2 regions of the Thermotoga neapolitana DSM 4359 genome follow, and region 1 is predicted to be linked to the other one. Evidence: predicted binding sites of a transcription regulator. Region 1 holds the regulator's gene; the other holds the start of a gene.
The links. Region 1 encodes HrcA, which represses chaperone genes, less so after heat shock. Its sites were predicted from a motif close to ATTAGCACTCNNANNNTNNGAGTGCTAAT; they were not measured.
Positions count from the first base shown of each region.

Region 2: dnaK (molecular chaperone DnaK) is a predicted target of HrcA. The motif match lies at 2,756-2,784, and genes of this name have one in related genera.

Region 1 covers NC_011978.1:1,684,126-1,688,556, reverse strand. Annotated here, with positions in the region: gene dnaJ (molecular chaperone DnaJ) at 1-777, opposite strand, end outside; gene CTN_RS08615 (nucleotide exchange factor GrpE) at 784-1,290, opposite strand; gene hrcA (heat-inducible transcriptional repressor HrcA) at 1,295-2,314, opposite strand; tRNA gene CTN_RS08605 (tRNA-Leu) at 2,440-2,526, shown strand; gene CTN_RS08600 (L-threonylcarbamoyladenylate synthase) at 2,575-3,582, shown strand; gene CTN_RS08595 (sensor histidine kinase) at 3,592-4,431, shown strand, end outside.
Region 2 covers NC_011978.1:292,586-297,016, forward strand. Annotated here, with positions in the region: gene CTN_RS01490 (efflux RND transporter permease subunit) at 1-2,702, opposite strand, end outside; gene dnaK (molecular chaperone DnaK) at 2,931-4,431, shown strand, end outside.

The sequences.
Region 1 (4,431 bases):
ACCGTAGGGTCCACCGTAATAACCCGCGTTACCGCCGCCGGGTATTCTCAAATGCCCTCCGTCTTCGATGTTTGGAGGTATTTTTATCGTTCTTCGCACTCTTCTGAGAACTCTTCCACTTCCTCCGCACTCGTGACACAACTCTTGAGGAACTCTTCCTGTTCCGCCGCATTCGTCACAGGTTCTTTCACTGACGAAGTATCCAAAGAACGACCTTTTTTCCTCTCTGATCCTTCCCGTTCCACCACAGCGTGGACAACTGATGTATCCCGAATCTGGTTCCACACCGGTTCCTCCGCATCTTGGACACGTTTCGTACCTTTCGTATTCGATGGGAATCTCCGTACCGTTGATCAGGTCAGAAAGGTTCACTTCTATGGTGTAGCGTATGTCCTCTCCCCTTCGAGCGTATTCCCTTCTCTCCCTTCGTCCAGACTCTTCACCGAAGAACACGTCGAATATATCCCTGTTGAAGATGTTTTCGAACTCTCTGAAAACGTCTTCGAAAAAACTGCCACCGGTTTCTGCTTCTTGATAGACGGGTTGTTCCCCAACGTATCCAAAACGATCGTACATGGCCCTCTTCTGAGGATCGCTGAGGACCTCATAGGCTTCCTGAATCTCTTTGAAGCGCTGCTCGGCTTCTTTTCTGTTTTCTGGATGTCTATCTGGATGCCATTCCTTTACCAGCCTTTTGTACGCTTTTCTTATCTCTTCCTGCGTGGCATTTCTCGGAACACCGAGGATTTCGTAGTAATCCTTTTTTTCTCTTTTCATGGAGAATCACTCCTTTTTATCGGGAGATTCCTCATCTTTCTTTCTTGGTCTCACGGCCACCTTCACCTTCGCTGGCTTCAGTACTTTCCCGTGGAATTTGTAGCCACTTTCCAGCACTTCGAGTACAGTGTATTCCTCCACGTCGTCCGTTTCGACTCTCTCAACTGCCTCATATTCGAACGGATCAAAAGTCTCTCCCACCTGGATCTTAGAGAGACCTTCCTTTTCCAGTGTGTTTAGAAGCTTTTTGTATATCAACTTCACACCCTCGTAAAAGGATTCCTCATGATCCTTCTGGTTCAAGGCCCTTTCGAAATCGTCGAGTATGGGAATCAGTCTTGAGATGAGGTATTCGTTTGCGTTCTTTATGAGTTCTCTTTTTTCCCTGGCGACCTCCTCACGGTAATTTTCGTATTCGGCCTTGAGTCTTTTGGCGTATTCTTCGAGTTCCCTGTATTTTTCCTTCAATTCCTCACATTCCTGAGAGAGATCCTTCTTTTCTTTTTCAGACATTCTATCACCTCCTGGCGGCCGATGTGAAGTACTCTGAAAGTCTGTTGAGTACGTAGTTGAAAACCCTGTGGTTTCTGTCGTACCTGGTGATTTTTGAGGTGAAAAGATGAACACTTCCAATCGGCGATGATCCTTTGTAGTATCTACCGGAAAAAACGGCGAATCTTTCCAGTTTTTTACTCCCGATCTCTTTTCCGATCTTCACCGTGACGTCTTTGTCGTTTCCTATGAGACTCTCCAGGAAACGATGGTCCTTTATCTCTTCCAGAAGGTGCTTTATATCTTCCAGAGAGAGCGTGTCATCTTTCAGGAGATTTTCAAAACCAACGTCTATGTACCTTTCCAGTTTTTCGTTCATCACGGATTCTATGAGTTTGAGAATACCGCTTCCTCTGAGAGTTTCTACCTTTCCTGTTAGCACGTCTTCAACTGTTCTTCCCCTCAAAAGGAAGTTCAGCTGTCTTTCTATTTCCTCCCAATTCAAATCCTCATGGATTCTGATGGGAGTGATCTTCGAAATGCCGAATTCTGTCAGTATCGAGAAAATCAGGTAATCCTCGGATACCGGTATGAGCATCACCCTGAGTATTTTCAAATCTCTGGGATTTGGTCTTTCTATGAGGACGTACCCTTCAGCCAGCCGGGCAAGAAGATTTCCAGCCAGAAGCAGGACCTTTTCTGGATCTGCGAGCGGAATGGACCTGAAGGTGTCCACCTCCAGGTTCAGTTCTTCGGTTTCTTTGGAGAGCTTTACCATTTCTTCGTAGTAGAATCTGAGTCCCTTGTCCGTTGGGACCCGGCCAGCCGAGGTATGGGGCTGGTATATGTAACCAAGATATTCCAGTTTCTTCATATCGTTTCTTATGGTGGCACTGCTAAAATTTATGTTGCTCACTTCGAGAACCCTCTGTGAGCTGACGGGTTTTTTGTTTTCTATGTACTCTTTCACAATGCAGTAAAGTACCTTTCTCTGGCGGTCGTTCAGGTTTCTCTGGTGTTCACCCTTATTTGAGAGCCTTCTCATTTTAGCACTCCTTTCTTTTGAGTGCTAATAATAGTTTAGCATACATCTTGAAAGAATTCAAGGTCAGAAGAGGGAAACGAAGGACTTGATTTACGAATGGAAAATTGCTACCATATTATACAGGGGCCGAGGTGGCGGAATGGCAGACGCGGCTGACTCAAAATCAGCTGGGGGATGACCCCGTGCGGGTTCAAGTCCCGCCCTCGGCACCAGGAGGGGCTCTGGGAGCCCCATTTGTTTTTAATGAAGGAGGCTGATCGATGACCAGGGTCGTAAAAGTGGATCCTCTTTTTCCCGATGAAAGATCCCTGAGAGAAGCTGCCGATCTTCTGAAAAAAGGAGAGGTTGTTGTCTTTCCGACAGAGACGGTCTACGGAATAGGTGCGGATGCTTACAACGAGGAAGCGTGCAGAAAGATATTCGAAATCAAAGGAAGACCCGCAGACAACCCCCTGATAGTCCACATATGTTCGTTTTCTCAACTCGAAGAGGTGGCAGATGGATATGAGTCTTTCAGGGACTTTCTGGAGAGATTCTGGCCTGGTCCTTTAACGGTCATACTCCCAAAGAAATCCCAGCGAATTTCCGATGTGGTCACTGCGGGACTTCCCACGGTGGCTGTGAGAATGCCGGCTCACCCGGTGGCCCTGAAACTGATAGAAATGCTGGGGGATCCCATAGCTGCCCCGAGTGCGAACCTGTCTGGAAGACCCAGCGCGACGAGCGTGGAACACGTTGTGGAGGACTTCATGGGACGGGTGAGCCTGATACTGGACGCAGGGAACACACCGTTTGGTCTGGAATCCACCATAATAGACCTGTCAAGGGAAAAGCCTGTCCTTTTGAGGCCAGGCCCTGTAGAGGTTGAAAAATTGAAAGAGTTCTTTCCCGATCTTGTTGTACCTGATTTCGTCAAAAAGAGTGAGTTCAGAGGAAAACCGCTGGCACCGGGCATGAAATACCGTCACTACGCTCCCTCAAAGCCGTTGATACTCGTGGAAAACCTCGAGAAGATGAAGGACGTTTTGAGAGAGTTTCCCGATCACGTTGTGATATGTGTCGAAGAAAGGAAGGAGTTGTACAGAGACAGAATCGTCATAGGTTCTTTGAAAAATCCCTACAGCATAGCACAAAATCTGTTTGCAGCACTCAGAGAAGCGGAAAAGAGAGAAAAAGAGTATATAATTGTTGAGGGGCTGGAGGAAAGGGGCATACTCTTTGCGGTGATGAACCGATTGAGGAAGGCTGCCTCCAGGATCGTGAGGTGAACGATCTAGATGGATAAAACCCAGGAACGAACCGATAAGTTGCTCTTGCTTCTTTCTATTTTGATAATGGAGTTTTCCAACGTAAAGGAAGAGAGGGATGTCCTTCTCAGTTTGTTGAACCTTGTGAAGAAGGTCGTCGATGTGAACGATCTGGTTCTGGTCGACGAAAACAAGCGGGTTGTGCTGGGAAGAGAACTCGATGTTTCAAGATTCGAGGAGTTCATAGAATGGGCTACGAAACAGGCATCCCCGGCTTTTGTGGAAGAAGCAGGAGGATACGTCGGAATCATACCCCTGGTCAAACTCGGAAGGTCCTTCGGGAGTCTGATTGTTTTCATGGATCACCAGCCTTCGATGGAAGAGACGGAGATCTTCAGAATTTTTTCGTTTCTTTCTTCCATCGTACTGGAAAACGTCAGGCTCTACAGAGAACTTGAAGAAACTTATGATTACGTGAACACCATACTCAACAACCTTCCGGAAGGTATCTTCGTTTATTCAAACGGAGAAATACGTTTTCAGAACGAGAGATTCGCAAGGGAAAATTTCCCGGAAGAAGTTATGAAGAAGGCGATGGAAATTTCAGAAGAGGCGATCTCGCTTGGGGTTCAGAGAACTGGAGAGATCGAATCTGAGGATAAGTTCTTTTCCATCACTTCCATTCCTTTGCTCTACAACGGTGAAACACAGGCTCTGACGATCGTGGAAAACATCACGGCATCGAAGGAACTGGAAAGGCTAAAACGCATAGACAGGATGAAGACAGAGTTCGTTGCGAACATATCCCATGAGCTCAGAACTCCTTTAACTGCCATAAAAGCCTACACGGAGACCATGTATAACAGTCTG
Region 2 (4,431 bases), 490 kb from region 1:
AGGGTCAAAAGCCCCACAAGAACAGGAACATTGAGAGAATATCCGTTCACAAGTACGGCAAAAGCAACTCCGACGATCGCAAAAGGAACGGTGAGGAATATGACAAAAGGCAGCACAAAGGATTCGAACTGAGCCGCAAGTATCATGTAGACAAGGGCTATTGCCATATAAACCACAGACCTGAGTTCCGCGAAAGCTTCATCCATGAATTCTTTCTGCCCTGAAATATCCACCTTAACACCTGAGAGGTTCATTCCACTCAGAACTTCTTCTACCTCTTTCGAAACATCACCTATCGCACCCTCTATACTCACCAGATCCACGTAAATGACTCGCTCGCCATCGGAGTGATCGATCACCGAAGGAACGGTCTTTTGAGTGACGGTTGCGATAGCTCCGAGTGGAACTTCACCTTTCAATCCCTCAAGGGGTGTTCTGGGAAGATCCTCCAGAGATAACGTCTCTGCTTTCTTAAGAACGATCGGCAGTGTTCCTTCACTTGTTTTCAAAGTTCCTATGTTCTTTCCAAGCATGTAGGTTTGCAGGTCCAGGAAAACCTGACCCGCCACCACACCGTTCATGAGGGATTTGTTTCTGTCTATCCTCACGTGCACAACGCTCTTTTCATAAGAGTTTCGGATCTGGATCTTTTCAACCTCGGGAAGGTTCTTCAAGCGTTCGAATATCTCCTCGGCTTTTTCCTGAATGAGAGAAAGGTCTTCCCCTCTTATCTCAACCGTGATCGGATAGCCCAGAACTTCGTATAACTGCTGTGACTGCTCCAGAACCTCTATTTTTGCTTCGGGTATCTTCAGGGATGAAATGGCTTCTTTCAATTTTTCTCTGTTCTTTGCGAATTCTCTTCTGCTTCCTCCAAGGTTCACCATTATCCTTGCCTCGTTCTGCCCCCGTCCCATTATCTGGGAATACTCACTGGTTATTCCCACTTCTGAGTAGAAAGAAGAGATGTTGTAAGTGGATCTGTGTTCGTTCAGGTATTCTTCTATTTTCTGAACCGCTTCAGATGTCTTTTCGTAGGAAGACTGAGGCGGCAGTTTCACATCTATGACCATAAGGTTTGTCTGGAAAGAAGGGAGAAACCCCATGGGTTTTGATAGAAGAAACACAGCTGATACGATAACTAGGGTGAAAGCCACTGCAAGAACCAGTCCTTTTCTATTCATACACCATTCTAGGGCTCTTCGATAGGACTCCTGAAGTTTTTGAGAGAGTTTTCCCTTCCTTGGTTTTATCCATCTTGTACCGGCTGGAACGATGACGGTTGAAACGAAAAGAGAGGAAGAGAGGGCAAAAACAAAGGCGAGGGCAAAGTATTTGAACAACCTTACAACAAAACCGGTGAAGAACACTATGGGTAGAAACACAGAAACGGTGGTGAGTGTGGAGGCAAGGATTGCCAGCCAGACTTCTCCCGTTCCTTCTCTTGCGGCGTCGGAAATGGACTTTCCCAGAGAACGATGGCGGTATATATTTTCAAAGACAACGATGGAGTTGTCCACCAACATTCCCAAAGCCATGATGAGACCACCGAGGGTCAACGTGTCAAGATTTAACCCGAACGCATACAGAAAGACAAAGGTGACGGTGAGAGAAAGCGGTATGGAAAAGGATGTAACAAATGTAGAGGTGAGATCTTTCAAGAAGATCAGAACCACCACGAACGCTGCTACGAATCCATAGAACAGATTTTTAAGCAGGTTGTCGATGGCTCTTTCGGTGTAGTAAGCCTGGTTCATAGCCTCTATATAATCTATTCCGGAATTGCTCAGTATTTTCTTTATCTCACGAACAGTCTTGACGGTGTTTGCACCGCTTCTTTTGTAGATGGCGATGAGTGATGCTTTCTTTCCGTTTACCCTGACTTCTCCCTGGACACCTTCTTCTACTATCTTCACCTCCGCTATGTTCTTCAAGCGAACAGGAATCAAAATTTTTGGTATCTCTCCTCGAAGCAAAGACTGATACTTTACTCCTCTGAAACCCACGATGGTGTTCTTCAGATCATCGAGGTTTTCGAATCGTCCATCGACAGAGACAGAATAGATGTTCCCCTCAGAATCCTTCACGTATCCAAACGGATAGACCAGATTCCCCGAGAGGATGGTTTCTATCAGTGAAGGATCAACATCGAACTTTTTTATCTTCTCGTGATCCAGAACGATTTCAACGATTTTCTTCGGCTCTCCCATCACTTCGACGCTGGCGACATCTGGAAGCCTTCTGATCTTCGAGACAACCTCTTCGTAATCTTCCTCAGTTGAGAAGGCATACACCGGAAGCAGGGACGGATCGAATTCCACAACGACCGGTTTGGCTTCCCCGGGGAGCTCTCGTGAGGCAAGATCCACATACCTGGACAGTCTTCCCACGGCGTCAGTTGTTTTCACGTTCCACTCGAATTCCACGAGGATGAAAGAAACAGAATCCATGGACATGGAGGTGAACCTTCTAACACCCGGTGTAGATGAGATGTACTTTTCAAGGGGGGAGGTTACGAGTTCCTCTACCTCTTCTGCACCCGCACCCATGTAAGTGGTCAGTACAACAGCATAAGGGTACTCGATCTGTGGAAGAAGGTCCAGTTTGAGATGTTGAAAGGAGATGAACCCAAGAAACACAATGGCAGCCAGTAGCATCAATATTGCTATGGGTCTTTTCGATGATATCTCTGCTAGTTTCATCCGGATCCCTCCCCGGCTGGTTCAATTATATATCATTCCTTGAAGGAAAACTCATTATCATTCATAAGTTTCGTTTGCTATACGATATGATTACATATAAATTATGATATCTCTTTGATAGATAAAAAGAAGAATTCCAAAATTAACGAATTATCCACTGAAATCTTGACACATCGTTCGAGGCTTTCTATAATTTCACACGGAGAAAGAAATTGAGGAGGTGAAACGATGGCAGAAAAGAAAGAATTCGTTGTTGGTATAGACCTTGGGACAACGAACTCCGTTATTGCCTGGATGAAACCAGATGGCACGGTTGAAGTGATACCGAACGCAGAGGGAAGCAGAATAACCCCTTCTGTGGTTGCCTTCACAAAGAGTGGAGAAATACTCGTGGGAGAGCCCGCAAAGAGACAGATGATACTCAATCCCGAGAGGACAATAAAGTCCATAAAGAGAAAAATGGGAACCGACTACAAAGTCAGAATTGACGATAAAGAATACACCCCTCAGGAGATCAGTGCCTTCATCCTGAAAAAACTCAAGAAAGATGCCGAGGCATACCTCGGAGGCGAAATAAAGAAGGCAGTCATCACCTGTCCTGCTTACTTCAACGACGCTCAGAGGCAGGCCACAAAAGAGGCTGGAATCATAGCCGGGCTTGAGGTGTTGAGGATCATCAACGAACCCACCGCAGCAGCGCTCGCGTACGGTCTGGATAAGGCAGGAAAAGAACAGAAGGTTCTGGTTTACGACCTCGGTGGTGGTACGTTCGATGTCTCCATCCTGGAAATCGGAGATGGTGTCATTGAGGTCATTGCAACCGCTGGTAACAACCATCTCGGAGGAGATGACTTCGATCAGAGACTCATAGACTGGATGGCAGAAGAGTTCAAAAAACAGCATGGAATAGACCTGAGAGAAGATAGACAGGCACTGCAGAGATTGAGGGACGCTGCAGAGAAAGCCAAGATAGAACTTTCAACGAAGATGGAAACAGACGTGAGTCTTCCGTTCATAGCGGTTTCTCCAAGTGGTCAGCCACTTCACCTCGAGATGAGGATCACCAGGAGTCTCTTCGAGTCGCTGACAAGGGACCTCGTCGAGATGACAAGGGGTCCGATAGAACAGGCTCTCAACGATGCGAAACTTTCACCACAGGACATAGACGAGATCATACTCGTTGGTGGAATGACCAGGGTTCCAATGGTCCAGAGGTTCATAAAAGAGTTCTTTGGAAAAGAACCGAACAAGAGTGTCAACCCGGATGAAGCAGTTGCCATTGGTGCAGCGATCCAGGCTGCCATCCTTGCAGGAACAGAGGGTGCAAAAGGAAGAGACATCGTTCTCGTGGATGTAACACCGCTCACACTCGGAATAGAGGTCAAGGGAGGCCTGTTTGAGCCGATCATACCGAGGAACACCAAGATTCCCGTGAGAAAGAGCAAGATCTTCACCACCGTTGAAGACGGACAGACCGAGGTTGAGATCAGGGTCTACCAGGGTGAAAGACCGATCGCCAGAGAAAACATTTTCCTTGGAAGTTTCAAACTCGTCGGTATACCGCCAGCACCGAGGGGTGTTCCTCAGATAGAGGTCACGTTCGACATAGACAGCGATGGAATAGTCCATGTCTCAGCAAAAGACCTTGGTTCTGGAAAAGAGCAATCCATGGTGGTGACCGGAAGACACAAACTCTCCGAAGAAGATATAAAGAGAATGATAGAAGACG